3 regions of the Methylocystis heyeri genome follow, and region 2 is predicted to be linked to each of the others. Evidence: predicted binding sites of a transcription regulator. Region 2 holds the regulator's gene; each other region holds the start of a gene.

Region 1 (3,277 bases), 1.6 Mb from region 2:
CCGTGTAGACGGCGTGCTCGAGCATCAGCACCTTGTTGCTGGCCGCGATGGCTATGGCGCCGCCGGAGCCGCCTTCGCCGAGAATCACCGCCACATTGGGAACGCCGAGCTGCAGCGAGACGTCGGTGGAGCGCGCGATGGCTTCGGCCTGTCCGCGCTGCTCGGCGTCGATGCCGGGAAAGGCGCCGGCGGTGTCGACGAGAGAAATCACCGGAATGTCGAACCGGTCGGCGAGCTCCATGAGGCGCACCGCCTTGCGGTAGCCCTCGGGGCGGGCCATGCCGAAATTATGTCGCAGGCGGCTCTGGGTGTCGGAGCCTTTCTCCTGGCCTATGATGCAGACGGGCTGGCCCCGGAACCGGCCGAAGCCTCCCACGACGGCGTGGTCCTCTCCAAAGGCGCGGTCGCCGGCGAGCGGGGTGAAATCGACGAGGAGCTGGCGGACGTAATCGGAGAAATGGGGGCGTTCCTGGTGACGGGCCACCTGAATCTTTTGCCAGGGCGTCAGCGTCGCATAGAGATCGACGAGCGCTTTGGAGGCTTTTGCCTCCAGCTTGTTCAGCTCTTCGGAAATGGAGACGGCGTCCCCCTGGCTCGCGAGCTGGCGAAGTTCCTCGACCTTTGTTTCAAGTTCGGCGACCGGCTTTTCGAAGTCGAGATAGGCGCGCATGGGAGTGTTCGAGACTTTCCCTTGAGGGTGATTTTTCGGCTTGCCGCGAGCGCGCGGAAACTGGCTGTAACATGAGGGGAAGTCAAGCCGCCGGCCTCGATCGAGGAACTCCATCCGCCCGATGACCCTGGCCCGCGCCCCGAAAGGAGGATGGCGGAACGCGCGCAGCGGCTCCATGATTAACTACATTGCGGAGGGCGATTCTCTTCTGTTCCCCTGTCAACGCAGGCAAATTTCAGGATCATGGATATGCTTGACGCCGTAGCGCATCCTCAAAGCCGGTTTTACCGATCCGCCGACGGGCTCACGCTTCATTATTTCGATTGGCCGTCGCCGGACGAAGGGCTCGCGCCGGTCGTCTGCCTGCCGGGGCTCGCCCGGCCTGCGGATGACTTCGACTTTCTGGCCCCGGCGCTGGCGGAGCAGGGGCGGCGCGTGCTGGCGCTCGACCATCGCGGGCGCGGCGCCTCCCAATGGGATGAAGACTGGCGGCATTACGATCTCAGCGTCGAGCAGGACGACATATTGCGCTTCCTCGCCGATGCGGGCGTCTCCAGCGCCATATTTGTCGGAACATCGCGCGGCGGCCTGCACATGATGCGACTCGCGGGGGCTTTCCCGGGCCTCGTGCGCGCGGGCGTCCTGAACGACATCGGCCCCGAAATCCCGGTCAAGGGCCTCATGGCGATCAAGCGTTACGTCGGCAAGCTGCCCGCTCTTGCGACCCTGGATGACGCCATAGGCCTCATGCGCCTCACCGCCGGCGAGAAATTCTCGGCCGTGACCGCCGGGGAGTGGGAAATCTTCGCGAGACATACTTTCGAAGAGAAGAACGGGAGAATGGCGTTTCGTTACGATCCGGCGCTCGCCCATACTCTGGACGACGTCGCCGAGGACATGGAGCCCTATGATTTTTGGAACGGGTTCGACGCCCTGGCGCAGGGGCCGCTTCTGACGCTCCGGGGCGAAAACTCCGATATTTTGACGCCGGACATCCTTCAGCGGATGGCCGCGCGCGCGCCGCGCATGGAGCGGCATACGATCGCGGGGCAAGCCCATGCGCCGCTGCTGCTCGACGCCCCGACGATTGCCTGCGTGACGGATTTTATCCGCCGGGTCGCGTAAACCCGCTGTAACGCGCTCGGCGCATAGGGTCGAGAGAGGCGCTGCGGAGCGAAAAACCTCTATATAGCGCGTATTTATAATGCATTCGGCCGCAAGGCCTTCAATCTGCAAAACAATGTAAGGGGGCCGGCGCATTCTGGCCGGAAGAGCGCGAGTCGACAACAACCGTCATCGGAATGTCATGTATCTGTCGTGGCGCGCGGCTAGGGACCTCATGCATTAATATGCACTTGACTGGAGCAATAAATGACATCGCTCGCTTCCGACGCGGGTTTGCGCGTCGATGCAGGGTCGCATGACCCCAAACCCAAGCTGGATCAGCCCACGGGCGTTCAGGGGGTTCTCGCTTTCCTCGGAATCACGGCGCTCGGCCTCGCCTATACCGCCTGGAGCATCTATCGCGATCTTCAGGACGCCGGCGCGCCGGTCACCACCATGCTCCCCTTCGTTCTGCTCGGCGTGGCGCTGCTGATCGCGCTCGGCTTCGAATTCGTGAACGGCTTTCACGACACCGCCAATGCGGTCGCGACCGTCATCTACACCCATTCGCTGAAGCCCAACATCGCGGTGGTGTGGTCCGGCTTCTTCAACTTTCTCGGCGTGCTGTTCTCGACCGGCGCGGTCGCCTTCGGCATCGTTTCGCTGCTGCCGGTGGAGCTCATCCTCCAGGTCGGCTCCAGCGCCGGCTTCGCGATGGTGTTCGCCCTGCTGATCGCCGCGATCATCTGGAACCTCGGCACCTGGTGGCTTGGCCTGCCCGCATCGAGCTCCCACACGCTGATCGGCTCCATCATCGGCGTCGGCATCGCCAACGCCCTGATGCGCGGTCGTGACGGAACCTCCGGCGTCGATTGGGGGAAGGCGACCGAGATCGGCTATTCGCTGCTGCTCTCGCCTCTCGTCGGCTTCGCTTGCGCCGCGGGACTGCTGCTCATTCTCAAGTTCCTGGTGCGCAAGCCCGAGCTCTACTCCGAGCCCAAGGGCCAGACGCCTCCGCCGTGGTGGATTCGCGGCCTGCTGATCCTGACCTGCACGGGCGTGTCCTTCGCTCACGGCTCGAACGACGGGCAGAAGGGCATGGGCCTCATCATGCTGATCCTGATCGGCACGGTTCCCACCGCCTATGCGCTCAACCGCGCCTTGCCGGCGAGCCATGTGGCGGAATTCTCCAAAGCTTCGCTCGCCGCCTCCAAGGTGGTGGAAGCCAAGGCCGCCGGCTACCAGATCATCGGCGACCCGCGTGCGGCGGTGACCAATTATGTCGCCAAACACGAGCTCAACGAGGGAACCTATCCTTCGCTCGCGGCTCTGATCCGCGACATTTCGCGCCAGATCGAAGGTTACGGCGCGATCTCCAAGATCCCGTTCGCGACCGTCGGCAACACCCGCAACGACATCTATCTCGCTTCCGAAGCCTTGCGCTTCCTCGCCAAGGACAAGGAAGCTCAGCTGACCGCCGCCGAAAAGGACACGCTGGCCGCC
Region 2 (3,277 bases):
CCGCGCATACTAGGATTTTGCGCTCTGATGGTCAAACCCGGCGACGCTTTTTGCGCCGGTCGCGACCGCGAATCCGCAACGGGTGAGTCCTGCGCGCCACAGTGCGGACTCAATGACGCATGAGAAGCCTGTGGGGAACTGGCTTTGGCTTGCCAGCGACTCTTGCGCGTGATTCATTGGCGAGAGTAACGTTCACGGCAGCGCTGACGGGCTTCCGTCGCGCCGTAATTTTCTCGCGAGTTCGAGTGGGTGTCTATCGCTGCCGGTCCATGCCGGCTTCAGCGAATGCTGGCCGATTCTCGATCAGACAGCGCGCCGGTCGTTTGCGGCCGGCCCTCGAATGGAGACAAACCATGTCTTGGACCGAAGAACGCGTCGAGCTCCTCCGGAGACTCTGGAACGAAGGGCTCAGCGCCAGCCAGGTTGCAGCCGAATTGGGGCCGGGCGTCACAAGAAACGCCGTCATAGGCAAGATCCACCGGTTGGGACTGGCCGAACGCGCCAAGGCGCCGGCCTCTCCGCGCCCGCGCGCCGCAAAGCCGCCGCGCGTTCAGCAGCCCGCCGCGCGGACGCAAAGCGCGCCGGTGATGGGCAATGTCGCTCTTGCCTACTCGCCTCGCCCGGTGGTCGCGATAGCTCCCCAGGTGGAAGAGGAGGATGTCGTGGTGCCGCTGACCGCGCGCGTGACGCTGATGGAGCTGCGGGAGTCGATGTGCCGATGGCCGATGGGCGATCCCACTGCGTCCGAATTCCGTTTTTGCGGGGCCAAGTCTCCCATCGGCGCCGGTCCCTATTGCAGCCATCATGCGGGCATCGCCTATCAGCCGGCGCAGGACCGGCGGCGGCGGGATCACGCGCGCATCGCTCGCTAGAGCGCGTTCCGTTCAAACGCAGTCGGACGCGCTCCAGATCTCAGTGACGGAGCATGTTCTTTCCCAAAAACCGCTTCGCACTTTTTGGGAAAATGCTCCGACCCGCGCTCGGCGCCGAACGGTCGGGGCAGCCCTGGCCCCACCCAATTTCGCCCGGCAAATCGCGCAGGCTCTCAAGCCGATGCGATCGAACCTTTATTCATCGGAGAGCGATAGACGGGGACCCGACGATTTCGTTCGGCGGTCGCGCCGTCCGGAGTCTTTTCATGATTCCATGGAAACATGAAAAGACTCCGGGTCGTTGTTTTAACGCGTTTCCCACGCCGAACAGGCATGCGCTTCGGCTGCAAACGCTCTAGTTTCGGCCGAAGGTTTCATCGAAAGAATAGCCCGCTCCCCGCACGGTGCGGATCGGGTCTTTCTCGCGGCTGCGTATCAGCGCCTTGCGCAGCCGTCCGACATGAACGTCCACGGTGCGTTCGTCGATTTCGGCGGACATTCCCCAGACGCTGTCGAGAAGCTGGGCCCTGGTGAACACGCGCCCCGGCTTTTCCATGAAATATTCGAGCAGACGAAACTCGGTGGGGCCGAGGTGGATTTCCCTCCCGCCCCTTTTCACCCTTCGGGTTTCCCGGTCGAGATCGATGTCCCCCGCGGTGAGGCGGCTCGCGACCCGTTCGGGGCGGGCGCGGCGAAGAAGAGCGTGCACCCTCGCCATGAGTTCGGGAGTCGAGAAAGGCTTCACCACATAATCGTCGGCGCCGACCGAGAGCCCGCGAACTCTCTCGCTTTCTTCGCCGCGTGCGGTCAGCATGATGATCGGCATGTCGCGGGTGTCGTCCCGGGCGCGCAGACGCCGGCAGATCTCGAGGCCCGACACGCCGGGGAGCATCCAATCCAGTATCACGAGGTCCGGCGGCGCCTCCGCGAGGCGAAGCTCGGCCTCGTCGCCGCGGTCGACATGCTCCACGATGAAACCCTCCGCCTCCAGATTATAGACGAGCAGAAGCGCGAGAGAGGATTCATCCTCGACGACCAGAATGCGCGGCGCCCTGTCGTTGGCCGTGTCGCGCATCGGCGAAGTTCGCAGATCATTCATGCCGTTTTCTCACATCAAAGCGGAGCGGCGGGAGGAATCGCGCCGCCGCCGTCAGGGGACCGCGTTTTCGGCCGGTCCGTCGGCATGGGTTCGCCGGTGACGAGGTAGATCACGGTCTCCGCTATATTGGTGGTGTGGTCGCCGATCCGCTCCAGGTTCTTCGAGCAGAACAGCAGATGCGTGCAGAAGGAGATGTTGCGCGGGTCTTCCATCATGAAGGTGAGAAGATCGCGAAAGACGGAGTCTTCCAGCGCGTCGAGTTCCGCGTCGTTGATCCAGACCGAACGCGCGCGCTCGACGTCGCGCTGGGCGTAGGCGTCCAGGGCGTCCTTGAGCTGGAGCGCCGCGACGTCGTGCATCGACTTGAGGCCGATGATCGCGCGCGGCAGGCGCGCCTCGCCGGCGATCTTCACCGTTCGCTTGGCGATATTCTTGGCGAGATCGCCCACCCTTTCGAGATCTCCCGAAATGCGGATCGCTGCGATGCACTCGCGCAGGTCGATGGCGAGAGGCTGGCGCCGCGCGATGGTCAGGATCGCGCTCTCCTCGATGTCGCGCTGCAGGGCGTCGAGTCGCGCATCCGCCACGACGACGCGCTGCGCCAGGGTCACGTCGAAAGCGGCGAGCGCGTCCATGGCTTCCGCCAGCATTTTTTCCGCGATGCCGCCCATTTCCGCGATTCTGCGGCCGAGCGTCTCGAGGTCCCGGTCATAGGATTTAACGATATGGTCGCTCATTTTTCTTTCCTCGACCGCTTTTTGGAAGGCCGCAAAGGACTCAACCGAAACGTCCTGTGATGTAATCCTGGGTACGCTTTTGTTTCGGGTTGGAGAAAACCTCGTCGGTTTCGCCAAACTCGACCAGCTCGCCCAGATACATGAAGGCGGTGTAGTCGGACACTCGGACCGCCTGCTGCATGTTGTGGGTGACGATGGCGATGGTGTAGCGATCGGACAGCTCGTCGATGAGCTCCTCGACCTTCGCCGTGGAGATGGGATCGAGCGCCGAGCACGGCTCGTCGAAGAGGATCACCTCCGGCTGGATGGCGACGCTGCGCGCGATGCAGAGGCGCTGCTGCTGCCCGCCCGAGAGGCCGAGACCGCTCATATGGAGCTTGTCTTTGACTTCGTCCCAAATGGCGGCTCCGCGGAGCGCCTCCTCGACGCGTTCGTCCAGCGCAGCTTTCGAAATCTTTTCATAGAGGCGAATGCCGAAAGCGATGTTTTCGTAAATCGTCATCGGAAAAGGCGTGGGCTTCTGGAACACCATGCCGACGCGCGCCCGCAGGAGATTGACGTCGACGCGC
Region 3 (3,277 bases), 1.8 Mb from region 2:
GCCTCGCGGAAGAAACCATGCATGTCTCCGCATAGATCGCGCAAACGCACGCCCCTGTAGCGTTTGGGGCGCTTCGCCACGAATTCGGGCATGACGTCGTCGAGCAGCGCATTGTCGTCATGCAACCGTTTGAAGGCCACGAGCGCGCTGACCAGCGTTCCCGCCTTGCTCGACTCGACGCCGGGCGTAAGCAGGAAAAGCAGGGAATTGAGATCGTTTTTCTCGGGAACCACGCGATTCTCGCGCAGATATTGTGCAACCACCGGCGCCGGCACGCCATGGGCCTCATAGGCGCCGGTCTTGCGGTCGAAGCCGGGCGTAAGCAGAGTGAGCTTGCAGGGATCGGTGATGGCGAAGCCCTGCTCGACATGAGTGAAGCCGTGCCAGGCTGCGCCGGGGGCAAGCTCCCAATATCGGGCATGTCGCGCAAGCTGGTCGGTCGGGATGCTTTCCCAGGCGACGTCATGCACGCCGCCGTCCTCGCGCGCGACATCCGGTATGGTGATGCGGTCGGGCACGAAGGGGTCGAAAAACCAGCGCCGCGTCGAGTCACGCTCTTTCTCGTCGAACTCGCGCTTGATGGCGCGCAGCTTCTTGCGCAATTCGATGCCGAGGCGAACCGTGTCGTCCCACAGGACCTCTCCCGATCTGCCCTTCATCATCTGGGCGCCGACATCGAGCGAAGCGAACAGCGGATAGAATGGCGATGTCGAGGCGTGCTGCATGAAGCCTTCGTTGAAGCGCTTGTGCTCCACCCTGCGCTTCTGCCCGGTAATATGACGATCCCGCACATGGATTTGCGAGGCCTGGGAGAAGCTGGCCAGCTGCTTGTGCGTCGACTGGGTGGCGACCACGCCCGGCGATTCCGGCCCCAGATTCTTGAGCCCCATCGCGAAGCGGCGTTCATAGAGAGGGTGGAACTTCATGAACCCCGCCCAGGCTTCGTCGAACAGGATATAATCGCAAAGATGGCCGATGCGGTCGACGATGGTCTGGGCGTCGTAGATCGTGCCGTCATAGGTGCATTGCTCGATCACCGCCGCACGGAAAGGGCGCTCCTTTTTCCAGGCTTCCTTGTCCTGCACCAGAGGATTGTCGCGAATGCGCTCTCTCAGCTTCGTCTCGTCGAAGGCCTCGGCCCAGATCGGCCCGATGAGCCCAAAGGCGTTGCGGTCGGTCGGCAGGAAGATCGGCACGCCGCCGCTGAGCAGGAGCGCGCCGTGATGCGCCGCCTTGTGATTGTTGCGATCGAACAGGACGAGGTCGTCCTCGGCAATGAGATTGGAGAGCACGATCTTGTTGGACGACGAAGTGCCGTTGAGCACGAAATAGGTTTTCTCGGCTCCGAAGATCGCCGCGGCCGACTTCTGCGCGGCGAGAGCCGGCCCCTCATGGGTGAGAAGATCTCCGAGTTCGAGAACGGAGTTGTCGAGATCGTCCCGGAACACCGCTTCGCCCAGATGCTCCATGAAGATGCGGCCGATGGGGCTGCGGCTGTAGAAAATCCCGCCGTTGTGGCCGGGGCAGGTCCAGAGCTGGTTGCCTTCTTCGGCATAGTCCACCAGGGCCCCGAAAAACGGGGTTTTCAGGGTTTCGGCATATTGCTTGAGCCGGCTGACCAGATTCTTGGCGATGAACTCTGGCGTCTCCTCGGCGAGAAAAACATAGCCGTCGATGAAGTCCAGCACTTCCACCGGGATGTCTTCGAACCGCTTGCGCCGCACGAGAATGACGATAGGCATGTCCAGGCCGCGCGAACGCATCAGGTTGATGAGGGACGCCGCCTTTCCTTCGAGACCCTTCTTGCCCCAGTCCACCACCATGCAGCCGATGGCGGCGTCGGTCTGGACGGCGAGTTCCGCATCCTCGAGGCGCCGGGCCTTCACCACCTGGAAGCCCATCCGCTCGATGCAGGCGATGATCTCCTTGAAGCGCATTCCCTCGAGATCGTCGGCGTCGAAGACCGGCGCCGAGAACAGGAACGTGAAGCGCTGGAAAAAATTCATCGGGTTCTCCCTGGGGACCTGGAGCGTAAGCGCGTCGAGAGGCGAGAGCGACGCCGCGGGGCGGCGATAGGCTTCCCGCCGTCGGTTTGTCAAACGAAGTCCATGACGCCTATGTGACAGGATCGAGCTTCTGCGCGATTCGACTGAGCCTCTGAACCCGCGGCCCGTTGGTTTTGGGCCTTTTGCACAGAATTTCGGTTCGGCGCGATTTTCACCCGGCGGCGGCGCGCGGCCTCGCAACCGCGCATAGGGCGCATGAAGCTGAAATGATTGCCTCTGAGAAAGGTCATGCTAGGCTGAGACGAGAGCGGCGAGGATGCCCGCCCCGTGCAGGGGGCGCGGCGGCCGGGAGCTGGAGCAAATGGAAGAATTCGAGGGCGGCTTTCTCAGAAGCGTCATCATCGGCCTGATTCTGGCGCTGGGTTTCTCTATTCTTTTTGTCTGGTTTCGCTAGAGGTTCGGCTCCGATGGCGATCAGCCCGCCGGCGCGGCGCCCTCCAAACGGACGGGGCTCCGGCCCGGGCGATCTCACACGCCTGCCGCCCGGACCCGCAACCCGGCAGACACAAACGAGCAATAGCAGGGCCATATACAACAAAACGACGTCACATCTCTCGGCCATACATACTGAGGCGAGAAAGGGAGGCCTCGCCGCCTACCCGATCGGCCTGCATGTGAAAACAACGCCATAATCGGAGCCGCGAAGGGGAGCTCCCTCGGCCCTGCCCCATCAACCTCGCGAACGCCTCGCTGAAAGCCCTCCCGGCGCTGCGCCAGTCTTTGCAACCGGCCGGTTTTAGTCTAGTAAAATGATAGGCATTCGCTAGAACCCTGATACCACTTGGAGAAATCGGAAAGCCACCTTGCAGAGCCTGTCCCGACTTTCCAGACGCTCCGGTTTGTTCGTCATGCTTGCGACAACCACTTGCCTCACCGGCTGCGACCTCGATTGGGAAAAGCCCGATCCGAGCACGCCTTTGCCCGAACGTTTCCGGGCGGCCAAGCCGAAATCGGCGCCCTCTATCGGATCGGCGCATGATTTCGCCGGCAGATTCGGCTCGCCCGAATTGCTGGGCTTTGTAGACGAAGCCGTCGCCAACAATTTCGACATAGCCGCAGCCGTCGCGCGCATAGATCAAGCCGACGCCAATGCGCGCATCGCCAGCTCAGCCCTGTGGCCGTCGCTTTCCATGAACAATTCGTGGCAGCGCTACCAGATCCCCGGAACGGCGACGGCCCAGACGCCCAGCAACCTTTCCACCGCCGTTTCC

The links. The regulator PhoB, encoded in region 2, activates phosphate uptake and scavenging genes when phosphate is short. The targets are predictions, from matches to a motif close to TGTCATNNANCTGTCAT.
Region 1: the regulator PhoB is predicted to act here: its motif matches at 1,973-1,989, upstream of H2LOC_RS02280 (inorganic phosphate transporter).
Region 3: the regulator PhoB is predicted to act here: its motif matches at 2,109-2,125, upstream of H2LOC_RS07330 (Orn/Lys/Arg family decarboxylase).

Annotation. Positions count from the first base shown of each region.
Region 1 is NZ_CP046052.1:527,367-530,643, forward strand. It holds gene H2LOC_RS02270 (acetyl-CoA carboxylase carboxyltransferase subunit alpha) at 1-670, opposite strand, end outside; gene H2LOC_RS02275 (alpha/beta fold hydrolase) at 920-1,795, shown strand; gene H2LOC_RS02280 (inorganic phosphate transporter) at 2,042-3,277, shown strand, end outside.
Region 2 is NZ_CP046052.1:3,478,379-3,481,655, forward strand. It holds gene H2LOC_RS15810 (GcrA family cell cycle regulator) at 354-872, shown strand; gene phoB (phosphate regulon transcriptional regulator PhoB) at 1,228-1,971, opposite strand; gene phoU (phosphate signaling complex protein PhoU) at 1,986-2,708, opposite strand; gene pstB (phosphate ABC transporter ATP-binding protein PstB) at 2,749-3,277, opposite strand, start outside.
Region 3 is NZ_CP046052.1:1,630,807-1,634,083, forward strand. It holds gene H2LOC_RS07330 (Orn/Lys/Arg family decarboxylase) at 1-2,006, opposite strand, end outside; gene H2LOC_RS07335 (efflux transporter outer membrane subunit) at 2,915-3,277, shown strand, end outside.